Linked DNA regions of Gloeocapsopsis sp. IPPAS B-1203. The protein of the gene in region 2 interacts with the protein of the main gene of each other region in a pairwise test. Links are inferred from orthologs where the notes say so. Each region holds a gene or a part of one and is shown on either strand. Other genes may lie near its edges.

Region 1 (2,949 bases), on a different replicon or contig from region 2:
CCAAGGTCGCCTTGCTCCAGAGAAGAATGTAGAGCCACTGCTACGCGCCTGGAAGTATTCAGAAATGCATCCACAGAGTAAATTGCTCATTGTGGGTGATGGTCCTTTAACACCTTCGCTAGAACCATTCTATGGTCCTGAACATGGGATTCATTGGCTTGGTTTTATTGCAGAAGAAGAACAGCGAATTGAAATTCTCCGAGGTTGTGACGTATTTATTTTGCCATCCTTGGTCGAAGGACTTTCGATTTCTCTACTAGAGGCTATGGCTTGCGGTGTTGCTTGCTTAGCGACTGATGTTGGTGCAGATGGAGAAGTTTTAGAAGCTGGTGCTGGTGTTATTCTCACTCCACGTCGGGTAGAATCGCAGCTACGAACCTTGCTGCCACTTTTTCAAGACCATCCTGAGTTAACCACTTTATTAGGTGACAAAGCACGTCAGCGAGTTGTAGAACGCTATACGCTTAGCCAGAACATTACTCAGTTAGAAAAGCTGTATGCTCAAGTTTTGGAGCAACAACATTTTCATTTGAGTCGCGGAGCATAGAGGGGCAAGGTGGTGCTTTGCCCGTAGGGTGAAGAAGTAGGACAGAGGAGAAGAGAGTATTACGAGTTGATATCAGCTCTATGTCTCTGTAATGACCATCCTAATTGTGTTGGTTGTTCATAGATACGCTTGAGCGTGTTCGCATCTCTAGCAGAGATTAGGGGAGGATTGCGTACTTGAGCAAAGTATAAAGCATCACTTTGTAATGAACTATGTCCCCAAATTCCTAAGGCATGACCAAACTCATGCCGTGCTGCCGCTTGAAGATACTGACCTGCTTGACTAGGACTAAGTAAAATAGAGCAACGATGTGATAGCAAGTTGTTGCTGTTAATGTAAAACTCGTAGCTTGTTTCTGCAGAACGTGCTCGTGGCATTTGATTAGGGGCTATTCTTAATGGAGGAGATGAGCGCATAATTTTGATGTCAGCGCCTTCGGGTTGTGCTATCACTTGCAAAGGTAGATAGACGCTCCACTCTTGAATTGCCTGTAAAACTTCATTCGCCCAGCTTTGTAAGATATCTGCATCGCTACTTTCTAGTTGTGGTTGTTGGATATAAACCTTAATTGGAAATTGCGACCAGATCAAGTAACCAATTTTTGTTGGTTTAACTTCTAGAAAGTAATCATCACTATTAGTTTGATCGTACCACTGAGCTAAGGTAGCGGGAAGAGGATGTGGCTTTGAAGGTGGTAAAATTACTGATTCACTGTGTTGCGATTGAGGTGTTTCCGCTGCGATAACCAATGAATTACTACCAACACTATTGCCGTGTAAAACAACTAACAGTGCTGCGATCGCAGCTAATCCCCACATAAAAATCTGCCGTAAAACAGACTTGATTCGCATTAATAAAATCAATGCAACTAGGTTACTGAGTTAACCAATTAGCACTAAGAACAACAGTGAAACTCAGAAAAAGTACTGCAAGTGTCCAAGTCACGCGATTTAGGGTAGTTTCCGCGCTTTTAGTGCTACTAAATAATTGTGCTTGTCCGCCGATCGCACCAATACCATCTCCTTTGGGACTATGTAACAGTACCAAAACTGTTAAACCAATCGCAGATATTACCCAGAGGACTTCTACAATGTTGTAAACTGTCATGCCGATCAACTCCAAAAATAAAAACTAACGGGCTTTATAGAGCCGATTGCACGGGAGTACGTATTCTTTGATTCTGATCCCCAACTGGTTTTAGCAGCGAGTGTCCAGTCATCTCGGATGGCTGCGGTAGCTGGAGTATGTCCAAAATAGTTGGAGCAATATCACACAAACGACCACCGCTACGCAAACTGACGTCTCCACCATACCCTGGTATTTTAGCTCGTTCGCCTTCAATTAAGATCAGCGGTACGGGGTTAGTTGTATGCGCCGTCCAAGGATTGCCTTGTGGATCTCGCATATATTCAGCATTGCCATGATCTGCTGTGACAATAGCAGTGCCACCTGCTTGACTGATACTTTCTAGCAAACGTCCTAAACAAGTATCAACTGTTTCTAGTGCTTGGACGGTTGCTTCTATTTGTCCTGTGTGTCCCACCATGTCAGGATTAGCGTAATTGATCACCACCAAGGAGTAAATACCTTGTTTAATTGCATTAGTAGCAACATCAGTCACAGCTTCAGCTGACATACTCGGAGCGCGATCGTAAGTTGCTACCATCGGACTCATGACAAGTTCTCGCTCTTCGCCTGCAAATGGTTCTTCTAAACCACCGTTGAAGAAGTAGGTAACGTGGGCATACTTTTCGGTTTCTGCTGTGCGAAATTGTTTAAGCCCATGTTCAGAGATTACTTGCCCTAAGATATTGTTCAAGTTTTGTGGTGTAAAAGCAACCGCTACTGATAGCTCAGGATCGTACTGCGTAAATGTGACAAAGGATAAAGGTTTAATCTTCTCTTTGCGCTCAAAGCCATCGAATTCTGGCGCAACAAAGGCTTGGGTAAGTTGTCTTGCTCGATCTGGACGAAAATTGAAGAAGATAACTCCATCACCTGATGCTACCGCTCCTGATGCTACACGATGAGGAACGACAAACTCATCGGTGACTCCGGCATCGTAGGAAGCTTGTAAAATTTCAAGAGCAGAGCGACCATCTCCTTCTCCATCTTGAGCCATCACATCGTAGGCAAGTTTAACTCGATCCCAACGGCGATCGCGATCCATTGCGTAATATCGTCCGCTAATTGTGACAATTTCCCCGATACCAATCCTTGCGGTATAGTCTTGAATCAACTGAATGATACCAACACCCTCTGTGGGCATTGTATCGCGACCATCTGTAATTGCATGAATACATACTTGAGTCATGCCTTGGGCTTTAGCAAAGTCAAGCAATCCTAACAAATGGTTAACGTGAGAATGAACACCACCTTCTGAGCAAAGACCAATCAAATGC
Region 2 (3,506 bases):
ACACTGAGTGCTACTCCCGCACCGCGTACTAGCGTTATCAGCAAGTCAGGCTGACGTTTTATCCACAATTTAAGACGCAATTTAGGCATTTCTCAGATAAAAGTGAACACAAGATGCCCATCCCACAGTGATTTGATGTTTTTTTTGTAGGGTAGGCTTCTAGCCTGCCTATGCCGTAACAAGAAAACCCACGTTAGTGGGCTGCTAAAAAATATGCCTGTTAAGGACTCACAATATTTAAAGGTTTGAGAACACCTAACACATTGATACAATCAAACCATTCCTGATGGCGCTTGCATCGCTGGTTGAACTTGCGGCTGGAATTGGAACAAGGAGTATACCACATTTCGGCGAATATTAGTCATCATATCCAAAAACAACTCATATCCTTCGCTCTTGTACTCAATTAATGGATCTTTTTGTCCATAACCGCGCAATCCTACCGATTCGCGCAACGCATCCATTTGTTGTAAATGTTCGCGCCACAAAGTATCAATCTGCTGCAAAATAAAGAATCGCTCAGCTTGACGCATTAATCCTGGTTGAATTTGATCGACCTGTGCTTCCTTAACATCATACGCAATTCGTACTTGCTCGTGAAGGAAAGTTTTAATTTCACTTACCGAAAGATCTTCCATCTGATTCGGTTCTAAATCAGCCAGAAGATAAACAAATTCTTTGACCTTGCTCACCAAATTTGTCAGATCCCACTCTTCTGATGGCAAATCGGGATTAATATAATAATCCACAATTTCATCCATCGTTTTTTCGGCGTACTTAATCACCAACTCTTTCAAGTCCAAACCTTCAAGAACGCGGCGACGTTCAGCATAAATTGCTCGACGCTGGTTATTCATCACCTCGTCGTACTCAAACACCTGCTTACGGATGTCGTAGTAGTACGTTTCGACTTTCTTTTGCGCGCCTTCTAAACTGCGAGTCAGCATCTTAGACTCAATGGGCATATCTTCTTCAACCTTAAAGGCACTCATCAAGCCCGCAACGCGATCGCCGCCAAAAATCCGCAGTAAGTTATCTTCCAAACTCAAGAAAAAGCGCGTCGAACCAGGGTCGCCTTGTCTTCCGGCGCGTCCCCGCAATTGGTTATCAATACGGCGTGACTCGTGACGTTCCGTTCCAATGACATGCAAGCCACCAAGTTGCACAACCTCATCATGTTCGCGGGATGTAAATTGCTCGTATTCGCGTAACAGAGCATTATAAACTTCTCGCAGCTTTTGAATCACAGGATCGTCAGTCGGCGCTTTTTCTGCTGCAACTGCGACTTTATCTTCAGCCGCGAGTTCAGGTAAACTGCGCTCGCCATACTCTCTTACAGCAAATTCTACTGCTGTTTTCAGTTGTTGCTCCAATTCCCGCGATAGCTGAGTTGGGAAAATCTGCGGTGAGGCTTTCCATGTTTTGACTTTCTTGCCAGGAACAAAACCTTGACCGCTACCACTACTTGATGCGGGTAAACCTGATGCTCTTTCTACTGCAAAAATATCTTCATCTTCGGGTTGCACAATCCGAGGCATAAAGTATTCGCGCAGCTTAAGTCGTGCCATGTAATCCGCATTACCACCGAGAATAATATCGGTTCCGCGACCCGCCATGTTTGTTGCAATTGTGACAGCGCCTTTACGACCAGCTTGGGCTACAATTTCCGACTCGCGTTCGACGTTCTCCGGTCGGGCATTGAGTAAGTTGTGCGGTACGTTACGTTGACTTAATAAGGCACTGAGATATTCCGATTTTTCGACACTTGTGGTTCCTACTAAAACAGGGCGACCTTGTTCGTGCATTTCGGTACATTCTTCGGCGATCGCCTGCCACTTACCTCGTTCTGTTTTATATACCACGTCAGATACGTCTTGACGTCTGGTAGGACGATTTGTCGGAATAATCGTCACTTCTAACTTATAAATTCTTTCAAACTCTGCTTCCTCTGTTTTTGCTGTTCCGGTCATCCCTGCTAATTTGGGATACAGCAAAAACAAGTTTTGATAAGTAATTGTTGCTAAAGTTTGTGTTTCTGGTTGAATTTCAACTCTTTCTTTTGCTTCGATTGCTTGGTGTAGTCCATCACTCCAGCGCCTTCCTGGAAGAACTCGTCCTGTGAACTCATCCACAATTATGACTTCATCATTACGGACAATATATTTAACGTCTTTGACGAACAGTTCTTTTGCCTTAAGTGCGTTAAAGATGTAGTGTGCCCAAGGGTCGTTAGGATCGTATAAATCTTTAACTTGCAGCATTTCTTCTGCTGCTGCGAAACCTTCATCCGTTAAAATGACGTTGTGAGCTTTTTCATCAACTTCGTAGTGTTCCTCTTTTTGTAGCGCAGCAGCGACTTGGGCGGCTTGCAAATATTTTTCTGTTGGACGTTCAACTTGTCCAGAAATAATCAGAGGCGTCCGTGCTTCGTCTACGAGAATTGAATCAACTTCGTCAATCACACAGTAGTTAAAAGGACGTTGTACAACTTCCTGAATGGAAGAAGCCATATTATCGCGCAAGTAGTCAAAGCCTACCTCGCTGTTTGTGACATAGGTAATATCGCAATCATAGTTTTTCTTGCGTTCTGATGGTCCCATTCCTGCTTGAATCAAGCCGACACTCAGCCCCAAGAAACGATGAATTTGACCCATCCACTCAGCGTCACGGCGTGCCAAGTAGTCGTTAACTGTAACAATATGTACGCCTTTTCCTGAAATGGCATTGAGGTAAGCAGGAAGCGTTGATACCAACGTTTTGCCTTCTCCAGTTTTCATTTCGGCGATCTGACCTTGATGTAGGATTGTTCCACCGAGAATTTGTACATCAAAGTGACGCATTCCTAGCACTCGTCTTCCCGCTTCTCGCACTACTGCAAAAGCTTCTGGCAGCAGATCGTCCAAGGTTTCGCCTTTATCCAACCGCTGCTTAAACTCTGCTGTTTTGCTACTAAGTTGCTGATCGGAAAGTGCTTGAATGTCTTCCTCAAGGAGGTTGACTTCTGTAACGTAAGGCTGGAATTTTTTGAGCTTACGAGCGTTAGGGTCGCCCAGCAAGTTTTTCAGCATGGCAGGTAAAGGAAACTTTAGAAATTATTCTGATTTTTGAGCATAAAGATGGAGTTAGCAAACTGCAAGCACTTGATTTTTGATTGAATACACGTCTACAAGTGAATTACAGCTAAAAACTCAAACATCTTATTAGTCTGTCTTGGCTAGATGCTCTAAGTTTAGACTATATCCATCGTATCATCTTGCTCTCAGGAAGGGTGGCAATTAAGGTGCGGATCGCCCTGCAACTAAAATCGAATTCCTACTTGACCGTTGACTCCCCGAACTGAGTTATAGCCAACACCGACAACTAAGTTACTAGCTGTGTCTACCTGTAAACCACCCGACAAAGCTATACCTTGATCGTCAGAATATAAACCAATACCAACGTAAGGAGAAATCACAGGTAAACCAAAAAATTTGAGCACATCTACGCCAGAAGAACTATCTGGTCCT
Region 3 (3,008 bases), on a different replicon or contig from region 2:
CTTTAGGAACGAAAACTGCAATGATTGCTAAGCCTCGGCAAAGTGAAACAGGATGACAGCAATTCCAAAAATCACAATTCGGCGATCGCGTAACAACTGCGATATACCTGAAGCTTGATGATGTTCGCCTAAAAATTTAGGTAACTGAATATATAGGACAACATTGTCTTGTTGCCTCAATAAAGAGAAACTTTAGCGTTAATAGCGCTTATTAGGTATAAAGATAAAAGCTTGCATAGCTATTAGTTAAAGATAATGCGTTTTGTCCAAACACTTATTTATGCTTTAACTATTTACCATAACTTTTCAAGACCTTATTTACCTATTCTTAACTTAAGAGCAATCTAATATAGCAGTAAAAATATCTATAATTTCTGTAAAAACTCAGTGACAGACTATAATGCGTTACTTTAAAAAACAGTCTACAATATTAGCATTTATCATAATTATTTTTGTAGTATTCACTACAGTTAAATCTTTAGCTGCAACTGAAATTAAATGGACTACGGTTGCACCTTCTCCGGTGGGAACTGGAGAGGCAATGAGTGCAGTAGTCGGTGGTAAATTATATCAATTGGGCGGATATACTTCTAATTGGAGACCAACAAATCGCGCGGATGTATACGATCCAGCAACAAATACGTGGCAGCGACTTGCAGATATACCAGTAAGAATCACGCACGCAGGAGTTGCAGCCGACCCAGGAAATATTTACCTAGCAGGTGGGTATGTTGGTAAGCCTGAAGGTGGACAGTTATTTGCGACAAGAAAAGTTTTACGCTACAACATTGCAACAAATACCTGGTCTGAAATGCCACCATTACCACAAGCTAGAGGGAGCGGTGGATTTAGTAATTTGAAAGGGGAATTGCACTTCTTCGGTGGAGCAGATCTTAATAGAATTGACCGTGGCAATCATTGGGTACTAAAGCTTAACAATCTCGCTGCTAATTGGCAACCAGCAGCGCCTTTACCCAATCCGCGCTCGCACTTAGGAGATGCAATTGTCAACGGCAAGATTTATGCGATCGGCGGGCAGCATAGTTATGATGACTACTTAACGACACAAAATACCGTCCATGCTTGGAATCCTGCAACTCAGCAGTGGGCGAAAGTGGCTAATCTACCACAAGGTCGTAGTCATATTGGGGCTGCAACTTTTGTCGTTAATGGAGAAATATATTTAGTGGGTGGCGAAGTTAAACACGAGATGGCAGTTAATCAGGTAACAGTGTATAATCCTAAAACAAATTCATGGCGTGAGTTAACGCCATTACCTACTAAACGCCACTCAGGAGTTAGTGGTTTTATCAACGGTAATATCTACTATTCTTCAGGCGCTCCAGCTTTCAACAAAACAGTGTACCGAGGTAGATTTCAGCTGGTAAATTAGGAAAATTCCTTCAAGAATGTTGCATTTGCACAAAAGCATCTAATAACACGTCAGGAATTGGTCTAGGGCGCATTGTCATTGAGTCTACCCATACCCATAAAGCTTCAGCTGTCACTAATAAGTGGTCGTTGCCATGCTTGCGAATTTCATAGCGCCGAATCGCACGCGTACCGCGCATTTCTTGCAACCAAGTACGGACTTCTAGAGTGTCACCAGCGATCGCCGGACGAAGGTAATCAATCTCAATCCGGCGCATCACAAAAACACCACCGAGTTGACGATAAACATCTAAAGAAAAACCAAGATGTTCTAAATGTTCAATCGCGGCTTGTTCGAGGTAATGTTGATAGACTGAGTTATTGACATGACCCAGAGCATCCATTTCATAATGACGTACCCTTAGCTGTGTTGTAAATGGTTGCATAATGAGGGGCAAGGGGCGAGGGGCGAGGGACAGAGGAGACGGAAAGTTATGAGTCAGAAGTGTTGAGTTTAAGAGAGTCATGAAGTGTTAACCTCAACATTCAACACTACTCACTAACCACTATCCACTAATTACTCACTATACGCTTCCATTGGTAAACACGAGCAGACGAAATTGCGATCGCCATAAGCATTATCAATGCGTCCAACAGTAGTCCAGAATTTGTGTTCGCGAGTTTGTGGTGTTGGATAAGCAGCTTGTTCGCGGGAGTAAGAGTGTTGCCAATCAGCAGCAATCAAAGTCTCAGCAGTATGCGGGGCATTTTTCAAAACATTATCCTGCATATCTACCTTACCTGCCTCAATTGCCGCAATTTCTTGGCGAATTTGAATCATTGCCTCACAAAAGCGATCCAATTCTGCTTTTGATTCACTTTCTGTTGGTTCTACCATCATTGTGCCAGCAACAGGCCAAGAAACTGTAGGCGCGTGGAAGCCGTAATCCATTAAACGCTTGGCAATGTCGTCTACCTCAATTCCGGCAGATTTCTTGAGCGATCGCAAATCTAAAATACACTCGTGCGCAACTAAGCCTGATTTGCCCTTATATAACACTGGGTAGTAAGGTTCTAAGCGGTGGGCAATGTAATTCGCATTGAGAATCGCGACTTTAGTTGCTTGCGTTAGTCCTGCCGCACCCATCAGCGTAATATACATCCAGGAAATCGGTAAAATACTGGCACTACCCCAAGGCGCGGCAGCGATCGCCCCGATACTTTGTTCATCACCAATCTCCACCACCGGATGTCCTGGTAAAAACGCAATAAGATGCGCTGCAACTCCGATTGGTCCCATTCCTGGACCACCGCCACCATGGGGAATACAGAAAGTTTTGTGTAAGTTCAAGTGACACACATCCGCACCATAATCGCCAGGACGACAAATTCCGACTTGGGCGTTCATATTTGCCCCATCCATGTAAACTTGCCCGCCGTGGGCGTGGATAATCGCGCAAATATCCTTAATTTGTGCTTCAAAAACACCATGTGTTGAAGGATACGTCACCATCAAAGCCGCAAGTTCGTGACTGTGTTTTTCAGCTTTTGCTTGCAGATCATTAATGTCAATATTGCCTTGTTTGTCACAAGCGATCGCCACGACTTTCATCCCCGCCATCACTGCACTTGCGGGA

The links.
Region 1: the proteins of secA (region 2) and secG interact in binary tests that used the Escherichia coli proteins (3 or more experiments, as listed by UniProt). The link is inferred for Gloeocapsopsis sp. IPPAS B-1203 from one-to-one orthologs.
Region 3: the proteins of secA (region 2) and CSQ79_RS20910 interact in binary tests that used the Escherichia coli proteins (3 or more experiments, as listed by UniProt). The link is inferred for Gloeocapsopsis sp. IPPAS B-1203 from one-to-one orthologs.

Annotation. Positions count from the first base shown.
Region 1 is NZ_PEIG01000006.1:43,765-46,713, reverse strand. What follows is about bases 38-2,825. They hold secG (preprotein translocase subunit SecG), read right to left. Parts: upstream 1,655-2,825; coding sequence 1,421-1,654; downstream 38-1,420. Other genes in these bases: gpmI (2,3-bisphosphoglycerate-independent phosphoglycerate mutase), read right to left, coding at 1,689-2,825; CSQ79_RS12015 (peptidase), read right to left, coding at 607-1,398; CSQ79_RS12020 (glycosyltransferase family 4 protein), read left to right, coding at 38-547. Also shown: more of CSQ79_RS12020, read left to right, coding at 1-37; more of gpmI, read right to left, coding at 2,826-2,949. UniProt on the Escherichia coli protein: Subunit of the protein translocation channel SecYEG. Overexpression of some hybrid proteins has been thought to jam the protein secretion apparatus resulting in cell death; while this may be true it also results in FtsH-mediated degradation of SecY.
Region 2 is NZ_PEIG01000023.1:29,066-32,571, reverse strand. Bases 73-3,417 are described here. They hold secA (preprotein translocase subunit SecA), read right to left. Parts: upstream 3,069-3,417; coding sequence 273-3,068; downstream 73-272. Other genes in these bases: CSQ79_RS25730 (hypothetical protein), read right to left, coding at 3,299-3,417; CSQ79_RS25740 (flippase), read right to left, coding at 73-89. In the rest of the region: more of CSQ79_RS25740, read right to left, coding at 1-72; more of CSQ79_RS25730, read right to left, coding at 3,418-3,506. UniProt on the Escherichia coli protein: Required for protein export, interacts with the SecYEG preprotein conducting channel.
Region 3 is NZ_PEIG01000014.1:5,057-8,064, forward strand. What follows is about bases 111-2,957. They hold CSQ79_RS20910 (acyl-CoA thioesterase), read right to left. Parts: upstream 1,818-2,957; coding sequence 1,404-1,817; downstream 111-1,403. Other genes in these bases: CSQ79_RS28265 (hypothetical protein), read right to left, coding at 111-180; CSQ79_RS20905 (Kelch repeat-containing protein), read left to right, coding at 401-1,393; gcvP (aminomethyl-transferring glycine dehydrogenase), read right to left, coding at 1,949-2,957. In the rest of the region: more of CSQ79_RS28265, read right to left, coding at 28-110; more of gcvP, read right to left, coding at 2,958-3,008.